Regions from separate parts of the Sinobaca sp. TMA16-18 genome, predicted to be linked through region 1. Evidence: riboswitches for the same ligand, from Rfam matches in the RefSeq annotation. Region 1 holds a riboswitch; each other region holds the start of a gene.
What was found. A riboswitch is a leader RNA that binds a small molecule or an ion and turns the genes downstream of it on or off. The one in region 1 is predicted to bind cyclic di-GMP.
Positions count from the first base shown of each region.

Region 2: linked by a shared signal. The riboswitch ahead of AC5W14_RS08845 (anti-repressor SinI family protein) and the one ahead of AC5W14_RS00280 (anti-repressor SinI family protein) in region 1 are both predicted to bind cyclic di-GMP.
Region 3: linked by a shared signal. The riboswitch ahead of sinI (DNA-binding anti-repressor SinI) and the one ahead of AC5W14_RS00280 (anti-repressor SinI family protein) in region 1 are both predicted to bind cyclic di-GMP.

Region 1 covers NZ_JCAKFM010000001.1:45,827-56,123, reverse strand. The annotation lists gene AC5W14_RS00330 (hypothetical protein) at 105-308, shown strand; gene AC5W14_RS00325 (hypothetical protein) at 555-761, shown strand; gene AC5W14_RS00320 (hypothetical protein) at 798-1,013, shown strand; gene AC5W14_RS00315 (DUF1643 domain-containing protein) at 1,263-1,778, shown strand; gene AC5W14_RS00310 (hypothetical protein) at 1,893-2,477, opposite strand; gene AC5W14_RS00305 (hypothetical protein) at 2,590-3,009, opposite strand; gene AC5W14_RS00300 (hypothetical protein) at 3,212-3,469, shown strand; gene AC5W14_RS00295 (hypothetical protein) at 3,502-3,885, shown strand; gene AC5W14_RS00290 (hypothetical protein) at 3,955-4,116, opposite strand; gene AC5W14_RS00285 (sensor domain-containing diguanylate cyclase) at 4,637-5,545, shown strand; gene AC5W14_RS00280 (anti-repressor SinI family protein) at 5,570-5,704, opposite strand; cyclic di-GMP riboswitch class I at 5,732-5,815, opposite strand; gene AC5W14_RS00275 (hypothetical protein) at 6,012-6,395, shown strand; gene AC5W14_RS00270 (VOC family protein) at 6,451-6,885, opposite strand; gene AC5W14_RS00265 (aldo/keto reductase) at 7,041-8,039, opposite strand; gene AC5W14_RS00260 (YhjD family protein) at 8,138-8,536, opposite strand; gene AC5W14_RS00255 (cell wall-binding repeat-containing protein) at 8,780-10,189, opposite strand.
Region 2 covers NZ_JCAKFM010000004.1:81,815-92,111, reverse strand. The annotation lists gene AC5W14_RS08880 (winged helix-turn-helix transcriptional regulator) at 77-406, shown strand; gene AC5W14_RS08875 (3-dehydroquinate synthase II) at 410-952, shown strand; gene AC5W14_RS08870 (NADP-dependent oxidoreductase) at 1,152-2,159, opposite strand; gene AC5W14_RS08865 (cupin domain-containing protein) at 2,177-2,683, opposite strand; gene AC5W14_RS08860 (DUF2325 domain-containing protein) at 2,842-3,162, shown strand; gene AC5W14_RS08855 (hypothetical protein) at 3,178-3,666, shown strand; gene AC5W14_RS08850 (diacylglycerol/lipid kinase family protein) at 3,785-4,678, shown strand; cyclic di-GMP riboswitch class I at 4,763-4,849, shown strand; gene AC5W14_RS08845 (anti-repressor SinI family protein) at 4,879-5,001, shown strand; gene AC5W14_RS08840 (helix-turn-helix domain-containing protein) at 5,173-5,496, shown strand; gene AC5W14_RS08835 (hypothetical protein) at 5,710-5,919, shown strand; gene brnQ (branched-chain amino acid transport system II carrier protein) at 5,961-7,271, opposite strand; gene AC5W14_RS08825 (hypothetical protein) at 7,393-7,800, shown strand; gene AC5W14_RS08820 (SE1832 family protein) at 7,884-8,048, opposite strand; gene AC5W14_RS08815 (ABC transporter ATP-binding protein) at 8,250-9,089, shown strand; gene AC5W14_RS08810 (hypothetical protein) at 9,094-9,888, shown strand; gene AC5W14_RS08805 (iron ABC transporter permease) at 9,918-10,297, opposite strand, start outside.
Region 3 covers NZ_JCAKFM010000004.1:111,092-121,388, reverse strand. The annotation lists gene tagH (teichoic acids export ABC transporter ATP-binding subunit TagH) at 1-708, shown strand, start outside; gene AC5W14_RS09030 (ribokinase) at 841-1,791, shown strand; gene AC5W14_RS09025 (NADP-dependent oxidoreductase) at 1,788-2,726, shown strand; gene AC5W14_RS09020 (DsbA family oxidoreductase) at 2,797-3,321, shown strand; gene AC5W14_RS09015 (hypothetical protein) at 3,637-4,098, opposite strand; gene AC5W14_RS09010 (MFS transporter) at 4,246-5,670, shown strand; gene AC5W14_RS09005 (AbrB family transcriptional regulator) at 5,715-6,758, shown strand; gene AC5W14_RS09000 (class I SAM-dependent rRNA methyltransferase) at 6,764-7,960, shown strand; cyclic di-GMP riboswitch class I at 8,140-8,225, shown strand; gene sinI (DNA-binding anti-repressor SinI) at 8,262-8,372, shown strand; gene AC5W14_RS08990 (helix-turn-helix domain-containing protein) at 8,505-8,861, opposite strand; gene AC5W14_RS08985 (DNA-3-methyladenine glycosylase) at 9,022-9,627, shown strand; gene AC5W14_RS08980 (MDR family MFS transporter) at 9,649-10,297, opposite strand, start outside.

The DNA of each region.
Region 1 (10,297 bases):
TGAGATGAGGCTGGGTAATGGCTGCTTATATTGATAAACAGATTATTAGCTTTTTACCATGCTTAGTTACAGAATGGTGATACGCTGTACATTTAGGAGGTACTATGAAGGGACAATCAAGGGCATCAGAGAGACGGGCTAAAGAAGTCGAAGCTATTACCCTGCACAATCGAGAGGCATTAATAGATGCCATTAAAAGTGTAGAAGTGCTGAAAGATTTACTGATAGAAGAAGGATTAACTACCGAAGAGAGTTTTAATAAGCGCAAAGAGGAAGCGGATGTATCGATAGACAAGTATCTTAAATAATGAAAACACTCTCAAAAGGGAGTGTTTTTTAATTGCCTAAAAAAGAGTGTGAAGTATAAAGAGTCGAAAAAGATGACCAGGCAGACAATTTGAGATGAATATGAAATAACCTGTATTACATTAAGGTCCTATTCGAGAAAATCAACAAAGAGGTTAACATATAAGGGGATAATTGGTAATTTCGAAAGAGAAATTGTGATTAAGAAAAACTTTTGAATTCTATTTATAGAAAAGGCGGAAATGTAGATGACAAGGCTACAGATTATTATGCGAATCTTTACTGGAATATTTGGGTTGGGAATTCTTTTCACAGACTACTTTCTATTTGTTAATCTTACTATGATCTCGTTCATTCTTGTCTGTTTAGTAGACTATCAAACAGACCAAAAATGGTATAATCTTTTGACGGCTGCTTTGTTTATGGTGGCTTTGCCAATTATATGGACACTCTAATCGATCAAAACTTTGTACTGACATAGGAAGGCACTTATGACAACAACACAGATTGCGATGCGCATTATTATTGGCATCCTGGCTTTAGGCTTCTTTTTTGCGGACTTTTCCATTGTTGCTCCTATCATTCTAGCAGCTTTTATCATTCTTTTTTTGACTATCGAGTCGAGAGAAAATCTATACCTTATTCATAGCTGGAGCGTTTTCGTTTATCCTATTCGCCTTTTTCATTATATAAAGCCAAAAGAATAACCCAAACATTATTTAATAAAAATTTTAAAGGATGATTTGAATGGAAGGAGTAAAGTAAGGACTGTATATTTTACTTGCCTAGAAGTAATTATTGTATTTTTTTCTTTCATAAGGTTGATAGTAAAGTATTATAATGTTTGTTTAAAACGATAGTGCCGTTAAGTAAAACAATATTAAAACAATGAAATACAAAATTATATTCTGAAATTGAAAAGTGAAAGAATAAGTATGAGAAGGAGAGAAGCGTTAATGGCTGGAACACCTTGGAGTTTAAGTGATAGAGTTACGGTTGTTTTTGATAATGAAAATAAGAAATATAGAACATATAGATATTCTTTAAAATGTATATGGGAGGAGCAAAAAGATGTAGTGACTTTCGTAATGTTAAATCCAAGTATTGGAGACGCGGAGTTATGTGATCCAACATTAAAAAGGTGTATGAATTTTTCTAAAAAATGGGGGTATGGTGGTATGAATATTTTAAATCTCTATGCCCTTATTTCTACTGATCCGAAAGGATTAAGGAAACATCATGATCCTATTGGGCCAGACAATAATAATCACCTTTTGGAAGCATTAAAAAACACAGATAAAGTAGTATTAGCATGCGGTCAAAGTTTTAACGGGGTTAAAACTCGAATTAAAGAAGTTATGGCATTGGCAGACAAGCATGAAATATATTGTATTGATACAACAGTTAAGAATATTCCAAAGCACCCTTTGTTTTTAAAAGGAGATTCGACCTTGAAGCCTTACACAGCATAAAAAAAGAAAAAATTATTTTTTCTTTTTTTATGCTCATTTTAACTAGTGTTGTTTTGCAAAATGTGTTTAGAAAAGCCTTCATTAGCTCCAAGTTACTTACGTAGTCTTTAGCAGTTATTCTTCCTCATACTCCCATATTTCTTCGTCAGAATATCCTTGTTCCTCAGCCCAGTCGATTTGGTCTTGAATCCAGGAAGGCGCCTCTTCGCCGGTTTCACTGTGGTAATAGACATCGTCTTCCCGCTCTTCATTTTCGAGTGGGGCATGCATAGGGGGACCGTCGCCTTCCGGGTACTCTTCTTGGGATTCCGTGTATTGCTGGTCGCTTTCTTCTAATAATGCCTCCTGCGCTTCGGTTTCTTTCTGCCGGGCACGCTCGGCTTCCTCGGCAGCAGCCTGCTGAGCGGCTATTTCTCGTTCCATCCGCTCCTGTTCAGCCAAACGTTCTTCCTCGGCTAGTCTGGCTTCTTCTGCGATTCGTTCTGCTTCTTCTTGCTCTTCCTGTTCGCGTTGTTCCTGTGCCAGACGTTCTTCCTCCTTCTGCTTTTCTAAAGCTTTCTGTTCTTCTTTTTCGGCTGCCGCTTCTTCCGCCGATTCTGTATCTTCTACAGGTTCATCCTCCGGGGTTTGTTCACCCCCACAGGCGGCGAGAATGAACACTGCGCCGCAGAACATAGATGGTAACCAGTATTTTTTCATCGTGTCTCTCCTCATTTTTATAAAAGTAAGTCCTTCACATATCTTTAGTATAATAAATTGGTAAAGATTTGAAAACAACAAAAAAGCTGTGCTGGCATCAGCACAACCTGTATCAGGCCCCTTTTGAGAATAGCTTTAACGTTAAGTCGAGAAGGTGGCTTCCGTCTGCTTCTGCGGTGTGACGGGCTGCATGTATCGCCAGAAAAGATGCCTTCGGGATAGGCTGGATATCTTCACCGTTATGTATCGAGAAACCGGCTTCTTTCACGGCCAGAGCGAGATCCCGGTCAATGTTGTAAACAAGCAGCGGCTTCAACTGGGCGGAATCGCAGGCACGGTAGTGGTTCTCAAGCCGGCTGCAAAAGTCGGTGAGTTCCTGCTTATCATCAAACTGCAGGGTAAGACCGGTAAGTGTCATAGGATCAGAAGGCGTCTGGTAATGAAGCTTTCTATTTTGGCTTGCATGAATTTTATCAAATAAGTCTTTGTATAAATAGTTTGCCAGTTCGGCGCGGTCAATCAGGCTGCTCATAAGAATTCTCCTTCGTATAAACATATTTCTGGAAATTATAACATTATTCGTTAAACAACAGATAGCGCTTACAAAAAATCAGTAACAAGGGATCGGGGCTTAAGGTCGTAGAAGATTATGTAACAATCCGGTCGGTGTTTTTCACAATAAGCTCCAGACATGTTATATTTGCCTGACCATAACTAATAAAGGACTGATGCAAATGAACAGCCCGATTCCAGAAGAACTGCTTAATCATTATATTGCCTCTATGGAACTGTACATTGGAGAAGCAATGGAAGAACAAGAATTTAATGGTATTGAACTCACGGTCATGAAGGAAGTAGGGCTGGAAAACACGAAAGAAGGGCACCGGGCCTTCTATGATGTCATGAGCACGACTGCTTCGTTTCTGTACGGGGAATGCGAAAAGGAAGATATCTACGCCGAGTTAAATAAAGTGGCAGCATCCAGAGAGTAGACAGTCACAAATAAAACGAAAGGAGGAATTGAATGAAAAGAAGGCTGCGAATAGCCGCTGTTTATACAAGTATTTTTGCAGCGGCGGGAATAATCATTGGATTTTTCATTAACGGAGCAATCGATTGGAAGCTCGTTCTCAGCATGGTAGTGACAGGAGTTGTTATTGGCTTGTTTATAGCGCCTGACGCTTATCTGGCTTCCGGCACAAAACAAGAACGCACCAGGTTCGATCGAAGAATACTCTACATTCTGTTGGCGGGCAGTGGAGTATTTTTTCTGCTCGGACTGGCCGCTTTTATAAGGGCGGAGGAGGCAGACCGACTTCTGACCGGCGTAACAACCATGCCATTACTTATAGTGATTCTATTGCTGATGGGGCACAAAAGGCGGATAGAAAAACAAAAGCATACATAAAAACCCTGATGTCCTTTACGGATGTCAGAGGTTTTTTCAGTAGTCAGTATTGGTTCATTATTCAACTGTTTATACTTCTTCCGGATTGGAAAGCTCGTCGATAAAGGGCTGTACGTTTCGTTTTTTATCGCCGCGGAATGTGTTTAACATACCGAGAAGAACGGCCACTTCATCATAATCAAGCGTTAACGTTACTTCATCATTTTTAATATCATTTACTGCTTTTGCCATCGGACATCCCCCTGATTGTGAAATTATTGTATAAAATGCTGTATTAAAAAGCGCAGCCGGGTACTTCTTTTACTATTATTCACCATTTTCTGTTTTCTAAAACGTGTCCCGCTCAAAAAAATATGAATCCCTTTTGTTAATTTCACAAACCATATTAAAAGCTAAAATAGTTCAGCAGCAATACAAACTGCTGACAGTCCTCCAATTTCTGCTCCCGGTCGATTCCAGTTCTTTCTAAGAGAATCAAAAAAAGGAGGAGAATAGATTCTCTTTTCTACAAAAAAAAGAAAAGATAGTGTTAGAAACAGGAAAATAAGGGGAATATGTTAAGCAGATAAGAATGCTGTATCCCAATTATGTTGTATTGTTTAAACAAAAAGAAAATATAGTGAATAACGATAGCATTTATTGGATGTTTTTAGTGAAATAAAGAAAAGTTTTATATATACTAAAGGAAATAATTGGTATGTACATCTACTGACCGTCGTCCAGATAGTTCATTCTTGAGAGGATGCCTGCTATGAAAATGGAAAAGAAAGAAATATTGGCCGAAGATTTTGCGATTAGTACATCCATATTAAACTCTCTTCGGGATCAAATCTGTGTGATCAATCATGCTGGAACAATTCTTTTTGTGAATGATGAATGGATTCGCTCGGCCGGCAGCCAAAATAACCTTTGTGATTTACAGGGAGTCGGTGCGAACTACCTGCATACGATCGAAAGCAGTACCCATGTATATGAAGGTCTACTGTCCATTCTTTCAGGAAAAGAAGATTATTTCACGTATGAATATTCCTGTCACACGCCGACCGAAAAAAGATGGAATGTAATGCAGGCGACTCCGCTGCTTGAAAAGGGATTGGGGCGCCAGGGCGTTGTGATCCGCCATGTAGATGTGACAAAACAAAAGCTGTTGGAACTGCAGTTAAAGCAGCAGGCAGAAACGGATTCACTGACAGGTCTGTATAATCGACGGTATTTCGAAAAACGCCTGGAGCAGGAGGTAGCACTGCTGCAGCGAAATGGATCCTATTTATCCCTGCTGTCTATCGATGTGGATAATTTTAAAACGGTCAACGATGTATACGGGCATCTGGTAGGAGATGTGGTGCTTAAACAGCTTGCCCTCCTCCTTGGAAAGTCTACGAGAAAAACGGATATTCTGGCTAGAATCGGCGGCGATGAATTTGCCGTCCTGCTTCCGTGTACAAATGCCGACGGATTGGAGAAAGTAGCGGCTAAAATACTTAAAGTCGTGCAGGATCAAAACAAAAGCGGGCAGAACCCGTATCCGATTGCTCTTAATATTTCCATAGGCGGGGCTTATTTTTCCAATAAAGATTCGATGGAAGCGATACTGCAGAAAACTGACCGGGCATTGTATGAAGCCAAGAACCTCGGAAAAAACCAGATTAATCTCGTGTAATACCCAAAAAAAGAAGCCGAGTGTTTACGGCTTCTTTTTTGATTCGTCCGCATACTGCAGAAAATCCTTGACTTGTTCCCTGGTAAGTCCGGCTTTTTTAGCCTCAAGGATCAAAGCCAGCCATTCGTGGTCCAGCTTTTTCTCATTCTGTCTGCTCATCAACCCTCACACCTTTAGGAGTATTCCTCAGGCGGTCCAGCCGTCTTAGCGCAATGCCTTAGACCTGTAACTTTGCGAAACTGCTTTTCAACAGCGTAGCCTTTTTCTGAAGGTTGGTAACTGTCTTTATTGTACTATGAAATCACCGGTCACATTAAAAGAAATTGAAAAAATATTCGGTTTTTTTGTGCACGCTGCACAGGCAGGCGGTATGACGCAACTATCTTCCGAAAGAAAAGGACCATTGTTCTAAAGGATGAATGTGATTATAATAGAAGGATAGGAAGCACAGGAGAAGGAGGACATTATGGAAGATCGACTAAAATTTTCTATTATTTATGCAGCCCTTGTGTTTGTCATCGCCGTTCCTTTTACCTTTGTGGTAAAAGAAAGCGATGTGAGCTGGGGACTGAGCCTTGGCACGAGCGGTATCACCTTTTTGTATTGGTATTTTACATATAAGAAAGAAGCAAGGGTTATTGGTGCCACCCGGTATAACAAAAAGACAAAAGGACGGGCCGGCTCCAAAATGATTTATGCGAATATCATGTACAGCTTTGTGTTTGCCTATCTTATTGTGACCAACAGCTATAGTGACGGCAACTGGCTGACGCTTCTTCTGCTTACATCACTATTGTTCCTGGCCGTACAGCTGTTTCAGAATAACAAAGAAAAACTGGTGAAAGAATAAAAGGTTTGTTTCTTACAGGCTGAAGCAGGGGCACGTTCCCCAGCTTCAGCTTTTATTATTGGTTTTCTTCTACAGTCGACACGTGCCACAGCACGCCGAACGGATCTTTTACCTGGCCGTAGGCCGGGCTGAAAAAGTTTTTCTCAAGCGGCATCACGACTTCTCCTTCAGCTTCAAGCGCCTGAAATATCTGTTCCGCAGAGGAGGCATCACTTACATGAAGCGCAATGGCTACCAGACTTCCGGAAACATCCGGCCCGGGCATCCCCGGAAGCGAATCGGAGAGCATTAAATCCATGTCGCCTATTTTTAAATAGGCGTGCAGGATAAGCCCTTCGGCACCTTCCGGTATTTCCATGCCTTCCATATCTTTTATATCCCCATACGTTTGACTGTCAATCACTTCAGCTCCTAAAGCTTTTTCATAAAATACAATGGCTTCCCGGCCTTTGCCATCAATCATAAGATACGGATTCATCCCTTGAATCATCAGTATACTGCCTCCTTTATTCGTAGTCGGAAAAGAAGACCGAAGATGACTGCTCCCATCACATCACCTCTCAATATATGGCTTGTTATTGAATATATTCTGGATAACCCAATAGTTCCCTTTAAAAAAACCAACAAAAAATCCTGCGCTGTAGGCTACAGGATGTGATTCTGAGGTTTAGTGGTAATAAGCTCTTCCGAACGGTCCGTGGCCGAAGGCGGAGCAGGGGATAAGGCAGAAATTTCATCGCGCCATTCAGGTGTCATATTAATATCCAATGAGTTTAACGAATGCTCAAGCTGCTCCGGGCTGCGCGCTCCGATAATAGGGGCGGTGATACCAGGATGCGATTTAGCCCAGGCGACAGCGAGAGAAGCGGGGTGGATGCCATGGGTGGCTGCATAGGAAGAAAAGCGTGCAGCAATATCGAAATTAACCGTATCTGCATAACGGTCGGTGTACATCTTTTGTTCGACCAAACGTCCCTGGACCGGTCTGTCCGTTACGCCGTATTTTCCGGTAAGCAGGCCGCCCCCGAGAGGACTGTAGGAGATCACTCCGACCTGTTCGGAAGCGGCAAAGGGAAGGATTTCGACTTCGGCCTGACGCTTGGCAAGGTTATACATCGGCTGGATCAACTCAAAGCGGCTGAGATGTTCTTTAGCTGAAATACCCAGAGCTTTCGCGAGCTGCCAGGCTGCCCAGTTGCTGGCCGCCGGATAAAGGATTTTCCCCTGGCGCTGCAGATCGTCAAGAGCGCGGAGAGTTTCTTCCATTGGGGTGAGTGAATCGAATTTATGTAGAAAATAAAAGTCAATTCGATCCGTTTTCAATCGGCGCAGGCTGTTCTCGACCTCAAGCATGATATGACGCCTGGACAATCCGCGTGCATTCACATCCGTACCGGTTGGATTGGCCACTTTGGTTGTCAGCACAATATCATTCCGGCATCCGGCGATACAGTCTCCCAGAATTATTTCCGCCCGGCTGTCATTGTAGTTGTTGGCAGTATCAAAAAAGTTAATGCCGGCTTCCCGGCAGCGATTGAACATAGTTTTAGACGTTTCTTCGTCTGCATTGCCTCCAAAAGACATCGTGCCAAAACAAAGCTCAGATACAGAAATACCTGTTTTTCCGATCGGATTGTATTTCATATAAGCCGCCTCCTGCTTGAGTAGTTACAAAAAGTATAAAGCTTAACCCCCGTTATGTAAACGCTGTAATGTAAAATATTGACTCCAGTGTCCGTTTGTTACTTTAATGAATAATATGTATCGAAAAAAGCAGAATCGCCGAGCAGGTAATAGCGAAGCAGCTCACTGATGCGTTTTTTCATGTTGAGCTTCAACAGGTGTAGACGCTCATGACGGCCTTCGCAGTAAATGTCATATACAATAAAACCCGGATAAGCCGCATCGGCCCGGGCGAGTCGAATGCCTTGCTGCTGTAGATCCTGCTTGATATCACGGAGGTCCCGTTTTATCCGAAGAATCAGCACGTCAAACAGTTCCTGGTAGTAATGGCCAAGCTTCATCGTCTTTTCCAGAAAAAAAGAGCGGTCTTGTTCCATTGTATTCACAAGCAACTCGGTAAGCAGAAAACGATCTGCGGTCTGAAGGTGCTGCTCTTCTATCATTTTGACGTCTTCCATCGCACACCTCTCTTTCCTAAAGCAGCAGAACAGGATTTTTCTAAGTATATACGAATAAACGTTCCCCTGTGAAGACTTAAATACGAATCGACTGTAAATAAAAAACAGCGCCTTTCCCACAAATAGGAAAGATGCTGTTTTCAGTTTTTCTGGTCAGCGTTTCGTTTCATGTACGGTTCCTTCTTTCAAAACGTAATTCCTATTGTTCTACCCGTTTCCAAAAGAAGAAAACCTTTATGAGAATTAAGGCGTCACACGAACAGCACCGAAGTATCCATCATTCCAGTAGGCAGAAAAGGGGGTGTAATCCACGCCTTTACTCACTGTGGCATGAAATAATGTGTTGTTATCAATATAGATAGACACATGGTTAATGATGCCATTTTTATTCGTATCAAAAAAGACAAGGTCTCCTTTTTTCAGGTTGGACCGAGCAACGGGGGTTCCGGCTAAATACTGCTGGCGTGAAGTCCGTGGAAGCGTAATACCATTTTCAGCAAACACACGCTGGGTAAAGGATGAACAGTCAAAAGCCGACGTTATTGTAGGGGCTGCTCCAAACAAGTACGGAGTGCCGATATAGCTTTCTCCCCTTGCGATGACGTTATCAATAACGCTCGTATGAACGCCGCCGACCTGTTCTTTAGGTGGTTCAGGGGTCGATGTATCGCTGTTGGAAGATTTTTCATAAGCTGCCATTACCGAATCGCTGATGGCCGCAGTTCCCCCTAAGATTAAGCTGCGGTTGGAGGAATTTTGAGCGTAGTCGACGGTAGCTGTTCGAGCGCTGCTGTGATGGGATAAGATAACTGGTGCATTTAACTTATTTGCAAGTCCAGCCGCAGCTACAGCATCAGGGTAATCTTCCTGTTGAGTGTTTACAGAAGTACCGCGCACATAAATATTATGTTGTCCGGAGGCGGATAAAGATTCTGCAGCAGCAATACTTGTTTCATAACGATCTGCTCCTTGAATTCTTTCTACCGTTCGTCCTTCATTGCGAAGCTGCTGCTCTACAGAGGCACTTACTGCAGCCGTGCCTCCGAAAATAGTTACATGTTTAACGTTAGCTGGAAGGTTCACACTTAAACTGTTTTTTCTGGTTAAATATATCGGACGTTCTTTAATGGCAGCCATGCCGGAAGCACTTAGTGCATCAGCTGCCACTTCACCGCTTACGAGAAGAGCGGAACTTTTCTTATCATAACTGGAAGTTTCGTTCACGGCTTCAGCTGTTTCATAACGGGTGTCTCCAGAAATACGCTGGACAGAAATGCCTTCAGCGTTCAGCTTTTTTTCTACAGTAGAAGAAATTGCCTGCGTGCCACCCAAAAGATAAACTGTTTTCGTGTTTAAGCGGCGCAGTTCCGAAATAATACGGGAGTCAAGAGAGCCAGATCTTGTTAACAGTATGGGAGCATCATTTTTAGCAACCAGGCTTGCAGAAGCCAGCGCATCAGCAGGATGATCTGCTCGGGCTAGAATGGCATAATCACTTTTATTCCATCCGTATTCTGAAATGCCAATGGAGGTACCAATCCGGTCCTGCCCGTGTATTCGCTCCGAGGCGTCCGCTGTAGTAGGGAAAGCAGCAAAGCCAATCAGACAGGCAAATACCAAAGGAGTAGTGCAGCGTAGTAAAGATTTTTTCATTATGTATTCCTCCATATGTATGTTTTGGTGTTTCTAATATCACGTGCAGAGGGTCTCATTTATGGGAGGCGCATACTCTAGTTATCGGCAGGTTCTGTAAACATTTGA
Region 2 (10,297 bases), on a different contig from region 1:
GGATATTAATACTATATATTAATGTGGTGAATAATTCCTGCTGAAGAAGACTATGATGAGACTGGGGAGAAAATTAATGAATGAGACAACACCTGAAGACATAAAAGAAACGCTGGAGGTTGTCTGTGGAAAGTGGAAAGCTGTTATTTTAATGGAATTGATGGGGACAACACTTCGGTTCAATGAAATTAAAAAACGGCTTCCGCGTATCAACCATCAGACATTGATTAAGCAATTGAAGGAATTGGAAAGAGATGAACTGGTGAAGCGGACGTCTTATCCTGTCGTACCTCCGCGGGTGGAGTATACTTTAACGGAGTATGGCGAATCCATCAAAGACCTGCTGCACCATATGGAAGACTGGGGAAGAAAGCACCGACAGCGTAAACAGGAAGAAGTGAAGTAATGAATGGTTGAGGGCAAAGCAGTTATCACAATCCAAGAAGTGACAGAAGCAGGAGCCGGGACAAGAGTCTGTATTGATATGGCAGACTGCTTGTCTCCAACAGAAGGACTTCTCATCGGCAGCACGGGAAGCGGCTACTTTCATGTGCTTTCGGAAAACAATGAAACGGATACCTATCCACCTAGAGTATTCCGGGTCAATGCCGGGGGGATTCACCACTATATTCGGAAGACCGACAATACGGTTTACGCCTCGGAAATACAAGGCGGTCATACTGTTGATGTATTTGACGGCAGCGAATGGTCCCGGAAAATTGTCGGACGGGCTAAATGGGAACATCGTCCCCTTTTGCACGTATCCGGATTTATTGAGAATAAAAAAATAACGGCTGTACTTCAGCAGGCAGACAGCGTCTGTTTAATGAGAGAATCAGGGGAAAGAGTACCTGTCATCGATTTAAAGCCAGGAGATAAAGTACAGGGCTTTGCAGACGAGCCGGGCCGGCACTTAGGTGAACAGATCGAAGAATATATAGAAGAAAAATAAAAAGGAGAAACCCAGCGGGTTTCTCCTTTTTCAGGCTTTTGAAAAAGACAAAATATAGGTATTTTTATACAAAACCTTTACAGGGGTGCTTTCCGCAGGCCATGCCTCAGCTAAAGAGGGGAAAACGCCTCTTTATCTTCTCCTGTGGCTGTTCTGCAGGAGTCCCCCCTGTTTATTTTTCTCCTTTTCATGTAGCATTTTAAAGTTTTACAATTTGTTTTCCAAGGTTCTCTCCTTTAAATAAACCAATAAAGGCGTCAGGGGTCTGCTGGATGCCTTCTACAATGTTTTCACGGTAGGTTATAGAGCCCTGCTCAAGCCATTCGGCTAACTTCTCAGAGCCTTCCTGAAAACGACTGGAAAAATCGGCTACGATGAATCCCTGCATCAGGGCGCTCGCTTTCACAAGGTACTGCTGCACTCTTGGCCCAACATCTTCTCCGATGGAGTTATAGGTTGAAATAGCGCCGCACTGGGCAATACGGGCGTATTTGTTTAATAGGGGATAAAGCGCTTCGGAAATGGCGCCGCCTACGTTGTCAAAATACGCATCGACACCGTCGGGGCAGGCTTTCTCCAGGGCGGCTGTCATATCTTCTGTTGTATTGTATTGAATCACTTCATCAAAATGAAGCTCCTCTTTCAGGTAGCGGACTTTTTCATCCGTACCGGCAATTCCTACAATGCGTGCCCCATAAATTTTAGCAATTTGACCAGCAGCAGAGCCAACGGCACCGGCTGCTCCGGATACTACGACTGTTTCTCCCTGCTTTGGCCGGCAGATGTCATTAATTCCAAAATAAGCAGTGAGTCCGGGCATGCCGAGAATACCTAAGTGGGTGGAAACCGGAGCCAGGGAAGGATCAATTTTACGGACAGCATCCGCAGCAACAACAGAATATTCTTCCCAGGTCAGGTTTCCGATCACAATATCCCCTTCTTTTAAAGAGGAAGAGCGGCTTTCTATAACTTCTCCAATGCCGCCTCCGGCAATAGGCTCATGAAGTTCAAAAGGCGGGATATAGGATTTGCCTTCATTCATTCGTCCGCGCATGTAGGGATCAACGGACAAATAAAGTGTTTTTAATAATACTTCTCCTGCTTCCGGGGAAGCTGTAGAGACTCTGTCAAAATGAAAGGTATCTCTCGTAGGGATGCCTTCTGGACGTTCTGCAAGCAGTATTTGATAATGTGCTGATGATGCCATAGTAGAGTATGTCTCCTTTATTTCCAATAGTTTTGCAGAGGGCCGCTTTCGCCGTAAAAAGGATCAAGCGAAGGAAGCGCTGCATGGTGAATATTTCTACATACTACCTCATGATTGTTTTCATCTCCAGTATAAAGGTCTATCTCCCGGCTGTCCGGATAAGCACCCATCACTTGAAAGATATCATCAGAGTCAAGCAGTCGATGGCCGACGCCTGCAGGAATCAGCAGAATGTCCCCGCTCGTAACATGCACCGCTTCTCCCTGCGGCCCCCCTAAATGAAGAGATGCGTTTCCTCTAATGACAGCCAGCACTTCATGACTGTTACTGTGAAAATGATGATACGTAAATACACTTCCGTACCAGGCGTTGATCCATCCATTCTGTCGAAAAGTCTGTTCTAATTCGGAAAGGTAGTGTTCTTTAACAGAGTAAAGAAGTACGGGAAGGGACGGGTTATTAGGTATTTTTCCATTATCATCGAAAAATAGCCTTTGAACGCTGTCAGGCTGCTTATTAATCATTTTATACCTCCATATCTATTTGTATTGAGTGAATGCTTTTATATGCATCTATTCCCGATTTTCTAAATATTAAAAACATTTGACAATGAGAATGATTTTCAATACACTTACATTATATTAAATGAGAATGATTTTCAATGAGAACGGGAGGGCTTCAGATGAATTCGTTATTAATAGTAGGAGCAGACAAGCTGGGTGCCATCCCGGATCGATTGAATGAGCTGGGATTTTCGGACATTATGCATATAAGCGGAAGAAAAGTAAAAATGGTGCACCGCGAAATACCTGAAAACATAGATCTCGTACTGGTACTGACAGATTTTATAAATCATAATGTGAGCAGTAAGCTGAAAGAACGGGCGAAGGAAAAAGAAATTCCTGTCTGCTATGCAAAACGTTCCTGGTGTTCTATCTATAAAGCATTGTCGGCCTGTAATGAAGTGTGCGAACAATGTCCATTACTGGAAAAAGCCAGATAACAGGAGGCAGAAACGGTGAAAAATCAGCAGGGATATGTATTAAAAAAGTCTTCCTCCGTATTTGATTTTACAATTTATATGCTGAGGAGTATTGCATATAGGCAGTTCAGTGATGATGCAGAACTTTCTTTAACAATAAAACGACGCTGGAAATATATTAACCCGAATCAATTTAAAAATGTGAAAGAGTTTATTCACAGACTGAAACTTCTGCAGAAGCGTCTTGGAGAAATCAAATCCCTTGCCGAAAGGCTGGAAGAGAAATGGGAGGCACAAGCAGACGGATTGTTTATTATAAGTGGAATAGATTTAGAGGCGGATGGGAATATAGCTGCCTACGCGGTAACATCAGAATATACGGCACTGCAGATGAAAAGAGCGTCTTCTTTTTTACAAAAGCAGTATCCCAATAAAGACTGGAGATTGTATATGCTTGATAGTAAACAGATGCAGTATTCTATGAGTGAATACCGTCATGCGCCTTCTTTATATAAAAAGAAATAGCCAGCCCCTGCCGAATCTCAGGCAGGGGTTTTAAAAAAGCGTGTGATACGAGAAAATAGGGTATAGAATATGGGTAAGAACGCTACAGAATGAAGGAATGGTAAATATGTATAATAAGATGTGGTTATTGATAAACGGTGCGTCCGGCAATAATGAAATCCAGAAGAACCTGGATGCGACCGTCAGCACGCTGGCTCTGCAGACAAAAGAGCTTACTATTACCTTCACGCAGGAAAAGGGGCATACAGAACAGCTCTGCCGTGAACAGGGAAACGAGTTTGATATCATTATGATCATGGGAGGGGATGGGACTGTACATGAAGCTATTAACGGCCTGGCCACGCTGGAAACCCCTCCCGTTACCGGTATCCTGCCCACAGGCACCTGCAATGACTTTTCTAGATCTTTAATGATTCCGCAGAATTTAAAAAAAGCTGCTGCAGTAGTAGAACAGAACCATATAGAGTATATCGATATCGGAAGAATGAACGATCGCTATTTTTCTAATTTTTATGGCATCGGCCTGATCGCAGAAACGTCTGAAAATATCGATGATCAGCTGAAAGGAATGCTTGGTAAAGTAAGCTATTTTATCAGTGCACTCCAAACGTTTAATAATGCTTCGCCGTTTACATTTACGCTAAAAGCAGATGGAAAAGAATACAAGGACGATGCTGTAATGATCTTATTTGCAAATGGTTATTTTATTGGTACAAACCGCCTTCCGGGTGATCAGATTTCCCTGAATGATGGACTTATAGATGTATACATTATAAAAGAAAGCGGAGCACCGCTTTTGAAAGAGTTTTTTAATTCCAAAAATCCTTTTATGTACAATTTAGAACAAAGTTCTATTGAGTATATTCAGGCTTCCGAGGTGGAACTGGAAACGGAAAAAGCAATGAAAGCAGACACGGATGGAGAAGTGTATGAAGAAACGCCGGTTCATATAAAGATTCTGCCAAAAAAGATACCGTTTTTGTTTGGAGAAATACAGGTGGATAATAATTAAAGAAGATTCTGATAATTATTCTTTTAGGAATTTTTTAACATTTTTTTGGAAAATGTAGTAAGATAAAAACACTAACAAGCAACCTTCAGAAAAAGGCAACGCTGCTGAAAAGCAGTCTCGCAAAGTTACAGGTCTAAGGCTTATTATAGCTAAGACGGCTGAACTGCCTGGGGAAATTTCCTAAAGGCGGGTGAGGGTTGATGGAATTATTAATTCCAAAAGTACAAAAGCTTGATCAAGATTGGCTGCATTTAATGGTTGAGGCTAAAGAAGCTGGTTTAACCCCTAGTGAGGTTAAAGAATTCTTAAGACAAACCAAATAATCAGGAAAAAATAAGCCATTTCGTATGGCTTATTTTTTTAATTTATGTAAATATAAGTATAGGCATAAGTGTGCAATTTAAAAAAATGTCGTTCACTATAACATACTGCAATTCGTTATATGTTATAATTACAGCAAAGCACAAACTACAGTATACAAAGGGGTTCAAGCGATGATTGGTGAAAGGGTGAAACTGCTTCGAAAAGAGCGAGGCTTATCGTTGACAGAACTGGCGAATCAGGCCGGAGTCGCGAAGTCGTATCTTAGTGCACTGGAAAGAGATATTCAAACAAATCCATCGATCCAGTTTTTAGAGAAGATTGCTAAGGTATTAAACATATCGGTTGATCTTTTAATTAAAGAGCAATCAGAAATTAATGAAGAAGAGCTCGATAATGAGTGGCTGGAAATAGTCGAAGAAGCAATGAATTCGGGAGTTTCCAAAGATCAGTTCAAGGAATTTCTTGAGTTCAACAAATGGAGAATTAAAAATTAAAAAAAGGATCGTGTCATACGATCCTTTTTTTATTTTGACTAATTTCTATATAAAGAACAAAAAATGTTCGTTAAAATGTATTTTTCTTTCAAATAAGTGTTTTCAAATCCGTTTTTTCGTTATATAATGTATTTAATTCTTTAAAAAGAACAATATAGAACGGAGGATGACGATTTGGTAAGACTTAGGGGCGGTGTGTATTATACTAATATCATGAACAGACATATTAAGCTTGTTTACTTAACTAACAATAAATGCTCCCTTTATGTGAACGGTCATTTTTTGGGATACTGCGCGTTTGATGTGGCAAAGCAAAAAATAAAAGAGATGGAAGATCGTCTGAATAATGTCACGCTCATGTACACAGGAGACAATATTTTTCAAAGCGGTAAAGACGCAACAATGGTCTATGTAAGAATATAAAAAAGCGAGGGGCTGGAGAGTATCCAGCGGCCCCGCTTTTTTTAATAAGGGATCGATCTTGATCTGAAGAAGTGACCAATCACAAGTCCAGCCAGAGCCGGCAGTATCCAGCCCAGGTTCAGTTCAAAAAATGGAAGGTAGGAATACAGGCCAATGCCCTCCAAAGGCACTAAGCCTGCTTCCTTTAACCCGTCATAGGCACTTACAATAATAGTACCGGCAACAGCTCCAATATAGTGGGACTGATGAAGCGTTATTTTCTCATTTATCAAAGCGAGCAGGATTAACACAATCGCAAGCGGATAAATGGCGACGAGAAGCGGAACCGATAAAGAAATAATGGTATTCAGCCCCAGGTTGCCTACGAGAAGGCTGAGTATAGTTAATAGTAAAGCCAGCACCGAATACGGCAGGAAAGGCAGATAGCGGTGAAAATACTGGCTGCACGCTGTTACTAATCCAATGCAGGTGGTAAGGCAGGCTAATGTAACAATTAAGCCGAGGAGAATAGTACCGGTAAAACCAAAAGATTCACCTGCAGAATAAGTAAGGATTTCGCTGCCGTTTTCCATCAGCATACGGGGCCCGCTGTGCACTCCAAGCCATCCAATAGCAATATATACAGCGGCAAGACCAATACCTGCAATGATGCCTGCCGAAGCCGCTGACCGTCTTACTTCGCGTCGGTCCAATGCACCTTTTTCTTTCAATGTATTCACAACAATCAGGCCAAAGGCTAAAGCTGCGATGGTATCCATCGTTAAGTACCCTTCAACAAAACCTCTTCCAATTGCCTGAGAAGTATATTCATCCGATGGCGGGCCTCCTCCTCCCATAAAACCGGTGGCATAAGCTCCAGCGACCAGCAGTACAATAGAAAGAAGCAGAGCGGGTGTAATAACATACCCTATCGTTGTGACAAGCTTAGTAGGGTTGAGGCTCAGCAGAAATACAAGGCCAAAAAACAATATGGAAAACAAAAATAATGCTGTGTTTGAACCGCCATCCGTCAGAACAGGAACGATGCCCATTTCATAAGAAACGTTCGCTGCTCTTGGAATACCAAAAAAAGGACCGATAGCTGCGTATAAAATAATCATAAAAAGGAATGCAAACGGTTTGTTTACTCTTTCCGCAATCCCCTGAAAGCTCTGGCCGGAGAGGGAAACCGCGATTATTCCCAAAACAGGAAGCCCTACGCCGGTAATCACAAAGCCGATAATAGCGGGAAGGTAGGACGTTCCGGCTTCTTGACCTAAAAATGGAGGAAATATTAAGTTGCCTGCTCCAAAAAATAAGGCAAACAGCATTAAACCTATAAAAAAGTTATCTTTCCATGTTAGTCTGTTCATGATTGTCTCCCTTGAAATAAAATAAACCTCCATTATCCTAACGCTGCATAAGTAAATTGTAAAGGTATTTATATTACCTGTTAAAATAGAGAAAAAGAGATTAATGCAGAGGAGGAGAAGTATGCTTGTGACAATGGAAGACGAATTAATTTACATTTACCTGCAGCATAAAGCCACCAGGACGTCACCGCTCGGGGCGTACCCTGATGTGAGTGGATACATGCTGTATGATAAGAGAGGAAACTGGCTTGGCTACAGGGTGATGCGTACTATTTACAATAACAAAAACTACGTGATTTCCATTCCGAAAGTAAAAAAAATCGAATACCCGTTGTTTACCGCAAGCATCGAAGACGCAGAAGAGTATATTGAAATTAAATTTCATGCTGACATGGAAGCTTCAGAAATGCTGGAACAGGAATGCCTGCTCGATATAAATGAAGATGGGCTGTTTGGAGTGGAATTAGTCAGGCATCCTGATATTCCAGCCGGGGAAACGGAATATGTGAAATATTTTGTAGAAAAATAGAATCGATTTCTTTAATTCCATAAAAAATATCTCAAAGCGTTCATCGCTTTGAGATATTTTTTATGAAGCCGACAACGGAAATCCTATTTTTTTCTTGTCTCTGCAATCTGTTCTTCAAGTTCAGTAAGCTGGTTAAGCGCAGCCTCCGGGCTTCTGCCTACAGATTCAAGCTTTTCCAGGTCTCCCTGCACTCTCACATATTCGCTTTTCAGCCATGCCAGTTGTTCTTCTTTTGTTTTTTCATCCATCTAATGGCAGCTCCTTTTTCTCTGGTTAATTACAATGTAGCATACTCAATGGAGGAGAGGAAAACATAAAATACAGAAAAGTCTTTTTGTTCGTGTTGATATTTTCAAAAAAAAGATTTATACTTTAAATGAAAATGATTATCAATGTTAGTGATGAAAAGATTATATAAATGTACGAAAAGCATGAAAGGGGTTTCCAGTGTGTCAAACTTAACCACACAGCAGATAGCAGTTTCATATCAGGAAAATAACATTATAAAGGAAATGACAGTAGAGATACCAGAAGGTCAGGTTACCTCTATTATCGGTCCCAATGGCTGCGGAAAATCCACCTTACTAAAAGCTATGTCCAGAACATTGAAACCCAACAGCGGAGCTGTTTATTTAAATGGCCGCAATATACATGATATGAAAACAAAAGAAGTAGCAAAAGAAATGGCTATTCTTACACAGTCACCCGAGACACCGCAGACTCTTACGGTGCAGCAGCTTGTAGCTTTCGGCCGCTATCCTCATCGTAAAAGAGTAGGCGGACTGACTCCGGTGGATAAAGAAGCGATTGAAAAAGCAATTTTTGATACAGGAATGACAGAATTTCAGGACCGCACGCTCGATGCTCTTTCCGGAGGGCAGCGTCAGCGGGCCTGGATCGCGATGGCACTTGCCCAGGAGACCGACCTGCTTCTTCTTGATGAGCCGACAACCTATCTTGATATGGCGCATCAGCTCGAAGTACTCGAGCTTCTTCAAAAGCTGAACAGGGAAGAAAACCGTACGATCGTTATGGTGCTTCACGACCTGAATCAGGCTGCTAGATTTTCCGATCATTTAATTGCTATTAAAAATGGAGAAATCCAGCATTACGGTTCGTCGCATGAAGTAGTCTGCCAGAAGGTCCTGCGCAGAGTATTTGGAATTGACGCTTATGTTGTAACAGATCCCCGAACAGGAAAGCCTCTGTGCATGACATACGATCTTGTAACAAATGATACAATTGACGCTCCTATGAGCGAAGCCGAACTTAGATTAGCTCAGGTGTAGGTTTATGCAGGCTGTTATCCGTCATAACGCTACCCAAATACGAAGTGTTTTTTCTGTTATTCATGAAGAGCCGAAGCAGTGGGAGTGCCGGCATTCTTTAAAAGAATGGGCAGCAGAAGAAACAGAGTCCTGCAGACAATTTTTAGAGCAGTATGGAACATATATTGAGGCGCCGAGCTTCGATATGAGTGCCGCCTTCTGGGCGAACCGCTTCAGCCGCTTTATCGCATTCGGCCATTGGGCGATTGTCCACGGTCTGGATATGAACACCATTTCCAGCAGATGTACAGTTTATTTAGTGCCGGGTGAATACGATGAGCCGGTGTACCAATTCCTGATTGACCGGGAAGTACTGGAAAACAGCCCTGCCGACGCATCGGACACAAAGCAGGCGCTTGCCGAGTATTATGCAGAGCATGTCACTCCTCTGTTTCTGAAGTTTTCAGAAACGGCGGGAGTACGTATAAAAGAACTTTGGGGACAGGTCTATCATGCCGTACCTTACTTTCTTCACCTTGCGAAAGTGACGGAAAGTCCAGAAACCGAACAGGCATTGAGGAAAAGCTGGCAGGATGTACTGGACTTTGAAGATGGAAACATTTTTGGGCGTGCCAAGCCGCCATTTGCATTCCGTTGTATGGAAATACCAAACCCGGCGGGGGAAGAGAAAATTTATACAAAGCCGACGTGCTGTCTGGCTTTTAAAGGCAGCAGTTCATACTGTTACCGGTGCCCAAGAATGAAAAAAGAAGAACGAAATGCCAAATACAATAAGTTAACAAAAAGACAGGAAGCGTAAATACGCTATCCTGTCTTTTTTCTGGAATATTATTTTTTGGTCCGGCTCATTAGCCATAAGAAAAAAGGAGCGCCAATAATAGCGGCTACGAGCCCGGATGGAATTTCTTTTGGAGCAATGATTATTCTTCCTGCCGCATCGGCTCCGACGAGGAGGGCAGCCCCAAGCAGTAACGCGACAGGAAAGATCCTCCGGTAATCCTCTCCTACAAGCAGCCTGGCCAGATGAGGAGCGACAAGGCCGATAAATCCGATGGTGCCTACCGCAGCTACTGCCATAGCAGCAGAAAAGGTAGCTAAAATGATCGAAAACCAACGCACGGCTGTCAATGGAACACCCAGGCCGATTGCATTGTTATCTCCCAACGCAAGAATATTCAGTGAGCCCAAAAGAAAGAAACACGCTGGAA
Region 3 (10,297 bases), on a different contig from region 1:
GAATTCTATGCTCTCCGCAATGTATCGTTTGAAGCGGAAAAAGGGGACATTATCGGTCTTCTCGGAGTAAATGGTTCAGGTAAATCAACGCTGTCGAGCATCTTGGCAGGAATTGTTCCTCCTTCAGACGGGGAGCTTATCAAAAATGGGGATTCAGCTATCATTGCAGTATCATCCGGTCTTGACCTGAAGCTCTCCGGCCGGGAGAATATCGAGCTGAAATGTTTAATGCTCGGTTTTTCCAAAAAGCAGATTAAAGAAATGGAAAGCAGCATTATTGAATTTGCCGAGCTCGAAGCATTTATCGATCAGCCGGTGAAATCGTATTCAAGCGGGATGAAGGCAAGACTTGGTTTTGCTATCAATGTCAGCATTGACCCTGATATTCTTATTATTGATGAAGCTCTTTCTGTCGGGGACCGGGCTTTTGCAAAGAAAAGCCTTGATAAGATGAGGGAGTTTAAAGAAGAAGGCAAGACGATGTTTTTCGTCAGCCATTCCATCAGCCAGATGAAAGAATTCTGTACAAAAGCCCTGTGGCTGGAATTCGGCGAGAAAAGAGATTACGGTCCGCTCGAGGAAGTGCTAAAGGAGTATGAAGCATTCCTGGAAGAATACAATCAGCTTTCCAAGCAGAAGAAAAAAGAATTCAGGGAAGAAGGATTCAAAAAACAAAGCCGGAAAACAGTAGAGCCGGCCTCTTCCTAAAAACAGTGCAAGGCGGCCGGAAGCGGCCGCTTTTTTATATACCGGCAGTTGACTCTTTTTGTAAATAGTCGTATAAAAAAAGAGAACGAAACCGGGTTTGAAAACTAATTCAGCCGGAAGAAGGAATTGACCATGACCAATGCACCGAGAGTCACAGTAGTTGGCAGCATTAATATGGATTTGATTACTACCTGTTCCCGCATTCCAGAGCAGGGAGAGACGATAATAGGAGAGCGGTTCGAAACGGCCCCGGGAGGGAAAGGCGCCAATCAGGCAATAGCAGCCGCGAGACTGGGAGCGGACGTAAGTTTTATCGGGCATACAGGAGATGATTATATTGGCAGAGAGATACGCGCCTATCTTAAAGAAAGCCGGATTACCAGCCTGTATGTGAAAGCGGCTCCGGCAGTTTCTACCGGAACCGCCTCTATTCTGTTAACAGATAATGACAACCGGATTATTATTGCCTCCGGCGCCAATGCCTATGTAACGCCTGATTATGTAGACGAACATCTCCACGTACTGAAGCAGAGCGACATCATTTTAATGTCATTTGAAATACCTGCTGAAACGATTATGCATACGGCACAGAGATGCAGTGAGCTCAATCTGCCTCTTATGATTAATCCGGCTCCCGCCCTGGATATGCCGGAATTATTATGGAAACTGGCCGATTATATAACGCCTAATGAAAAAGAATACAGCCAGCTGTTTACAGAAGCGGAGGATACCATCCAGCAGAAAATTATTACGACCCTTGGAGATAAAGGGGTGCGGTGGAGAGAAGGTACGATAGTAAAGTCGCATCCGGGTTATAAAAGCCGGGTACAGGACACAACGGGAGCGGGGGATACTTTCAACGGGGCACTTGCCGTTGGAACAGCTGAAGGAAAATCAATGAAAGAAGCTGCAGCTTTTGCGAATGCAGCAGCCTCCATAGCTGTTGAAAAAATTGGAGCACAGACAGGCATGCCTGATTACAAAGAAGTGCAGCAAAGAATGAGTGAAGGGATGCAGGTTTGCATTACTAAAAGTAAGGGGATAGAAGAAGAGTATAAAAAGAAGGATGTGGAACCAGGATGAAAGCAATTGTAATAAATGAATACGGCGGTAAGGAACAGCTTACAGAAGAACAAATAGACCGGCCGGAGCCGGAAGATGATGAAGTCGTTATTGAAATATATTCAACGTCTGTAAATCCGATTGACTGGAAATTGAGAGAAGGCTATTTAAAAGACATGCTGCCTTATGAATTCCCTATTATATTAGGATGGGATGCAGCAGGCGTTGTAAGAGAAACTGGGAAAAACGTTCATTCGTTTAAAAAAGGAGACCGGGTATTCACACGTACTGCCAACAACAACCGTGGTACGTACGCAGAGTATGTAAAAACAACGGAAAACCGGGTTTCTTATATGCCAAAAGATATGAGCTTTGATGACGCCGCAGCTGTTCCGCTTGCCGGACAGACGGCCTGGCAGTGTCTCGTCGAATTTGCAGAAATGAAATCCGGAGATAAAGTACTCATTCACGGAGCCGGCGGCGGAGTCGGTCATTTTGCCGTGCAGATTGCAAAAAGCTTCGGTGCCTATGTTATCGCTACTGCAAGTGCGGAAAAAGCAGATATGTTAAAAGAACTTGGGGCCGATGAAATCATTGACTACCAGACAGAAGACTTTGAAAAAATAGTGACGGATGCAGATATTGTACTCGACACGATCGGCGGCGAGGTGCTCGAAAAAAGCTTTACCGTACTGAAAAAAGGCGGGAAGCTTCCAACCATCGCCGGACAGCCGGAACAGGAACAGGCGGATAAATACGGAGTGAAAGCCGGCTTTGTATGGCTCGAAGAAAGTGGAGAACGTCTGCAGAAGCTGGCGGATCTATGTGTCCAAGGCAAATTAAAAGTAGTTATCGACAGCACGTTTCCTCTTAGTGAAGAAGGTGTTCAGCAGGCCCATGCGGCAAGTGAAGAAGGCCGCACCCGCGGTAAAATTGTGATTAAGGTTAAATCATAGGAGTGTGACTGACATGGAAGAAAAACAGAAAATGATCGTATTCAGCGATTTTCTTTGACCCTTCTGCTTTATCGGGAGTGCCCCGCTCAACCAGTTGGTTGAGGAAGAGAAAGTAGAAATAGAATGGCGGTCATTTGAATTAAAGCCGGAAGGCGTTGAACTGCCGCCCAAGCCGGAAGGCTACATGGAGCAGGCAAGAGCGAACGTGAAGCGGATGTCCGAACAGTACGGGCTGGATATGAAATGGAATGACAAAAGCAGCCATTCCCATCACGCTCATGAAGGAGCCAAGTTTGCGGAACTGCATGGAAAGGCAGATGCCTATCATGACGCCGTGTTTAAAGCACAGTTTCAGGAAGATAGAGATATCAACGATCTTGCCACCCTGACAGCAATTGCTGAAGCTGTTGGACTCGACGAAGAAGCATTCCGCCAATCCGTGGAGAATAGAGAATTTGAACAGGTAATTATGGAAGACAGGCAGACGGCCGAGCAGATCGGCATTACAGGAGTGCCATGTTTTATTGCAAACGAACAGGGCATAATGGGGGCTCAGACGTATGAATCCCTCCTTCATTTATTAAATAAAAAATAACAATTCAGCCTCTCCCTTTTCCCCGGGAGAGGTTTTTAATAAGCAGAGATCTTCTTAAAATTTTATTGAATTTACTCTCCGTTCAATTGAAATTTTGAATCTTGTACAAGCCAAAAGCTGAAAAGGAAAAGAACGACCTTTTTATTTTCACCGATGGCTGGTCTGTTCGAGTCGCCGCCTAATTTTTTTCTGTGCTATTCCCTTTTTAAAAGAAACGGGTATTGTGTATAGATATACAAAATATAATGAATTCTCGATATGTTAAAGAAGCTGCCCCTTGTTTAGGGGCAGCTCTTCTTTTTCTTCCTTATTTTATTATAATACTCTTTTGAATCCTTCTTTTTCCAAATAATCGATGGCTTCGCCGTACGTATTGAATGTGCCATCGAGCTGCAGCCCGGCGTAGACATTCCAGCCGTCTTCTTCCGGCATGAGAACGAGCAGCTGATCCTCTACGTTTTCCCATTCTTCAATTTCAAATTCTTCTTCTATAGAGGCATCAGCCTGAAGAGAAGAAATCGCTTCTTTAATTAAATTTCTAAAGTCATCTGCCGGATATTCCCGAATATTTACCATGCCGCGCTCATCTGTTTTAACGTTCTGGACCAGTTCGGCATAGACAAATCCGTTGCCGTTCGGATGAAGGTGATAGACAACATTTTTCTTATCATATGCACTTTCTTCGTAATGGAAGTTAACGCGCCCCATGGATACTTCTTTTTTCTCAAGTTCTACAAATTCTTCCGCAATTTTTATTTTTTCCTCAAAAGTAAGCATAAATCCTCCGATCTTTTTTTCATCGTTACAGTATATCATATATTTCATAGTTATTATCAAGAATGCGGAGGCTGAATTTATTTCGAAAAGAGAAATATATGATACACTGCTAATGGTATAAAGAAGCATTAAAGGAGGGCGCTGTCTGTGCCGGATTCACATATAGAAAGTGCTGAACCACTCAGCAGATCTGTTAAAAGAAGAATTATTGTTTTGCTATGTGCAGTTCTTATGTTTTCTGTTATGAACTCTACTATGTTTATGATTGCGGTTCCTGATATTGCCCAGGCCTTTTCGTTATCTCCTTCGGAGGTAAGCTGGGTAGTAACAGGATACATTATTATTTATGCAGTAGGTGCGCTTATCTATGGAAAGCTCGCTGACTTGTATCCATTTAAGCGGCTGCTGACGGTTGGACTGATTTTGTTTGCTGTTGGCTCTGTGATCGGATTTTTCTCCACTCACTTCCTGATGGTAGTGGCGGCCAGAATGATCCAGGCTGCCGGAGCTGCAACGGTTCCAGCGCTTGTATTTATCGCGCCTTCCCGTTTTTTTAAAGAGGAACAGGGCAAGGTGCTTGGCATAGTATCTTCAACAATGGCATTTGCATCCGGGATAGGCCCTATTGCCGGCGGGTTGATTGCCGGTGCATTCGCCTGGAATTACTTATTTCTAGTATCGATATTCGTTGTAATAACGATTCCGTTTTTTCACAAATGGCTGCCGGTGGAAGAGCCGAAAACCGGCAAAGTCGACTTTCCGGGTGCCTTTTTTATGGCAGTGGGAGTTGGATTCTTTATTTTATTTATTACAACGGTCGGCTGGGTGTATCTCGGGATCAGTATCATCTTTTTGTCTATTTTCATATGGTGGATTTTCCGTGTGGACAATCCGTTTATCAAGCCCGGTTTATTTCTGAACCATGCGTACCGGACCACCTTAATTACAAGCTTTTTCGGGATTATGACAATGTTCAGCATGATGTTTATGATGCCTCTTCTCTTGGATGACGTGAACAATCTCAGTACAACAGCGATTGGGCTCGTATTGTTTCCTGGTGCGATAACTGCGGCATTTATGGGAAGAATTGCCGGCTTATGGACGGATCGGTTTGGCAGCTGGCCGATGGTGTTTCTTGCCCTCGGCTTAACGATGGTTGGCTTCATCTCGCTGTCTATTACTGCTGGTGCTTCTCCATGGCTCATAAGCATGGCCCTGGTTGCAAGCTATGTAGCTTTTCCGTTTCTGCAGACAGCCACAGCTAACTTAATTTCTTCTGTTCTTCCGGAGGAGGAGACAGGTGTAGGAATGGGCGTGTACAATTTATTTAATTTCATGGCCGGTGCATTCGGAGGAGCGGTCATAGGTGCCCTGCTGAATCAATATACCGGAGCACAGGCGTATAATCCGCTTCATTTTTCTCCGGGAAATGCCGGTATTTACAGCAATATCTTTATGGGAATGGCTATAATGGCTGTTATTAACGGAGCCGTATTTTATTTTTCTTCCCGTTCCTTTCGTGAGGCGGCTACTTCTTCTTCGAAACAAAGAGAGCAGTACGGAAAATCATGATATACTAACAAAAGTTGATTAAAATGAGTAGTGGAGGGGCCGTCATGATGTGGCAGAAAGGCTTATTTATCACAGCAGCCGTCATCACAGGCGGCCTTTTTTCTGCTGCTGGTGTGCCTGCCGGCTGGCTGTTTGGAGCCCTGCTGGCCGGGATTTTTACAGGGATTTTCATTAAGCGTTTTACCTTTGAAGGCTGGCCGTTTCAGGCAGCTCTGGCGCTCGTGGGAGCCAACATTGGCTTTTTGATGGACACAGAGCTTTTCGCGGTCATTCCAGCCTATATTCTGCCCCTGATTGTCACGTTATCGATTACACTGCTGATGGGGCTTGTATTTGGAATGTTGATGTACAAATGGACAAGCCTGGACGTAAAGACAGCTTTTTTCTGCTGCGTGCCGGGCGGAGCGTCGGAAGTAATCAGCGTCAGCCGGGAATATGGGGCGGATGACCGCATTGTCGCAGCCTTTCATACAGCGCGGATTACTTTTTTTGTCTTTCTTATTCCTCTTTCCGCTGTGCTGTTTTATCCAGCCGCTCCCTCCGGCGGTGTGACGGCTGACCCGGGCGTCTGGAATCCATTCATCGGTTTTCCGATTTTATTCTTTATTGTCACACTTGTTATTGTATTAAATAAATATGTTAAAATTCCCGGTGGAGCTCTTCTTTATGCGCTGGCCATTGGATTTGCCGTCGGGGAATGGATCGTGCCGGGTCTTGCTTCACCTGGGTATGCAGCAGGCATTGGACAGGCGCTGATTGGTGCCATGGTAGGCATCCGCTTTGACAGGGAGACGCTGCTTCGTGTGAAAAGCATCGGGCTGCCAAGCCTGGGGATTCTGCAGTGTTTTTTACTGCTCAGCCTTACATTAGCGGGACTATTCACGTTAATGACCCCGCTCCCATACATAACAAGTCTGCTCAGCACGGTGCCTGCCGGCGCAGCAGAAATGTCTTCCACCGCATTTGCCCTGCAGCTGGAGCCGACGCTCGTATCAACGCTTCACATTATTCGTGTGATTGTCTTGTTTTTACTGCTCCCGTTTCTTATTAAATGGATGGACCGAATGATATTAAAAAATGAAGGATGAGATATATGACTGAAATAATGAAGATTTCTGCTTCAAAGCAAGCCGTTGAAACGTTTCAGAAAGGGTACCCTTTAATCCATGAAGACATGGTAAATAAACGGGAAAAACTTTCGGAAGAAGGAACCGTTTTTGATTTAATGACCCCGCAGGGCCAGTTTATCGCAAAAGCATACTACGGCCTGCAGAATAAAGGTATCGGCTGGATTCTTACGCAGAAAAAAGAAGAAGCCATTGACCAGCAGTTCTTTACTGGAAAACTGAGTGCGGCTCTGCAGAGAAGAAAAGCTTTTTTTGAAGATGAATCCACGACTGCTTTTCGAGTGTTTAACGGTGAGGGAGACGGCATCGGCGGATTAACAATTGATTATTTTAACGGCTATTATCTGCTGCAGTGGTACAGTGCAGGCATCTATGCATTTCGTTCTCTTATTATCCGCGCGCTTGAAGCCGTGACTGCTTATGAAGGCTTGTACGAAAAAAGGCGTTTTCAGCAGCAGGGCCAGTATATAGAAGGCGACGATTTTGTAAAAGGAAAAGAAGCTCCTGCTCCGCTTCATATTAAAGAAAATGGGATGACCTTTGCCGTGTACTTAAATGATGGAGCAATGGTCGGCATCTTTCTCGACCAGCGTGACGCAAGAAAGCGGCTGCGCGATGAATATTCAGCCGGAAAGACGGTTCTGAACACTTTTTCCTACACCGGTGCTTTTTCTGTTGCCGCTCATTCCGGGGGTGCTGCCAAAACAGTGGATGTTGATGTAGCAAACAGAAGCAAGACACGCGTTCGTGAGAATTTTGAGCTGAATGAAATTATAAGTGAGGATCAGGAAATACGGGTGATGGATGTATTTGCCTACTTTGATTATGCTAAAAAGAAAAATATTACGTATGACGTCATTGTGCTCGATCCCCCAAGCTTTGCAAGAACGAAGAAACGCACGTTTTCTGCAGCTAAGGATTATACTTCCCTTCTCGTTGATGCGATATCTATCATTAAAGATGGGGGTACGATCATCGCTTCAACGAATTTTGGAGGTTTTGGAATGAAAGCTTTCCAAAAGCAAATTGATAAAGCGTGTACGAAAGCAGAAGTAAAACAAAACGTCACAGAGCGCGTCCGTCTTCCCGATGATCATCCTTATACAGCTTCTTACAAAGAGGGCGATTATTTAAAGGTTGTATTTATAGAAATAACAAAATAACGCATCAGGTTGACGGTAAAAGTACCTTCGGCAGCTGAACGTTCTTCTTCGGGAGAACGTTTTTGCGTTTTCCTCACTTTGAAATGGGGTATAGATCAAAATGTAATAAGAAAATAGAGGTTTTCGAAACAGATCGTTTTACCTGACAGCTTGTTGGTGATAAGATATTAAAATCAACCTTCAGATAAAGGCAAGTTCATTGAAAAGTGATTACGCAAAGTTACAGGTCTAAGGCGCTATATGCTAAGATGGCTGAACTGCCTGGGGAGAGATCCTATAAAGGCTTGGGAGGTTGGAAATATTGGAAACAAAAGAACTGGATTACGACTGGATGGTATTAATACGCGAAGCTAAAACAGCAGGTATGACAAAAAAAGAGATCCTGGAATTTTTTCAAGCAGTAAAGCATTAATAAATACCAGACAAAAAAGTAGTATGTAATGATAGAAAAGAGTGTTGCTATCTTTTAACCGTTTACTACACGTAAAGAGCATGTTAAAACAAGGTTATTGTTTTAACATGCTCTTTGTATGTCCTGGAGAAACTAGTTGGCATTCTTATCTTTTTCGAATGACGTCCATTTCTCATAGCGGATAAACTTTTGAAAATCACGAAACTGCTTTTTGCTGATACCCGCTTGTATCGCTTCATGGATCAAGGCCTGCCATTCTTCGTCAATTACCCCGTCTTTCGAAGCGGGAGCAGGGGAATCTGTAATTATGCTGGAAATATTAATTTCAAGTGCTTCTGTAATCTTTTCAAGCACATCAATAGAGGGATTGTGTTTAATTCCTCTTTCAATGTAACTCAAATACGATTTGGAGATACCGGTTGACGAGGCTAAATCAGATAATGTCATTCTTTTTTGTTTTCGGTACCTTCGTATGTTTTCACCAATCATGTACGGTTTACCCTCCCTATAAGAAAATGAATGCATAAATAAATAAATGAATAAATAGATATACGTTATATAGAACATTATAGTTCTTTATATTGTTCTAATCATGAGTCGAAGTAACTATTTTCGGTTATTTTATCCCTAATATAGAGGAGGAAATCTATTGAAACGCCTTGATAAAGAATTTTTCCATCTGCCGACCCTGGAATTATCCAGAGCTTTGCTTGGACAGACGCTTGTAAAAGAAACACCGGAGGGCAGAACGACAGGCAGAATTGTGGAAACGGAAGCCTATATAGGCCCGGAAGACCGGGCTGCCCACAGTTACAAAGCCAGACGTACAAAACGAACAGAAATTATGTTTGCTTCCCCGGGGCATGTATACACGTACACGATGCATACCCATTGTTTGTTTAACATTGTATCCGCGCCGGAAAACAGCCCGGAGGCCGTTTTGATTAGAGCGGTCGAGCCCTTATCCGGACAGGACCTGATGGAAAGCCGCAGAAGCGGTCGCAGGGAATTGGAATGGACCAATGGTCCCGGAAAACTAACCAAAGCGCTAGGAATCTCGATGGAGGATTATGGCAGGCACTGCTGTGATGACACCTCTGTCTATCTGCTGGAAGGCAGAATACCGGGAAATATTGAAGCGGGACCGCGGGTTGGCATTGACAACAGCGGAGAAGCAGTAGACTATCCGTGGAGGTTTTGGGATTCAAGTAGTCCATATGTCTCAAAAAGCAGAAAAAAGCCAGACACTCCATGAGGAGTGTCTGGCTTTTTTATTCTATGAAGGGGAGTTTCCTTTTTCGGACGCCGGCTGGAAGGCCTCGCTTGGTTTCTTATTTCCTTTAATAAAAAAGGATAAGACAAGTCCCAATAGAGAAATCACGGCGGTAACGAGAAAGGCCGTATTGACGCCTTCGATCAGTGCAGTCGATGGAGCAGAAGCAGAGCCTGCCGCAACACTGCTCATAATAGTAATCAGGACAGCCGTGCCGATGGAGCCTGCCACCTGACGCATCGTATTCGTCATGGCGGTGCCGTGGGGAATTAAATCCTCCGACAGCTGATTAAGGCCTGCGGTAGTCATCGGCATCATGACCATGGCCATGCCAAGCATGCGGAATGCATGCAGCGTAGCTATAGCGGTTAACGAAGTCATGTTGTCAAAATAGATAAATGGAATCGTACCTCCGACAAGTGATGCCATGCCGATAAGGCCCAGCCATCTTGCCCCGACCTTGTCAAAAATACGGCCGGTAATAGGAGAACAGATTCCCATCACTATAGCGCCCGGCATGAGAATAAGCCCGGATTGCAGGGCGGTGAACCCTCTGGCGTCCTGAATGTACAAAGGAAGTATAGTAGCCGCCCCGATCATAGCTGTAAAAACAATCATCGTAATAACGGTAGTTAAAGTGAATATTGGGTTT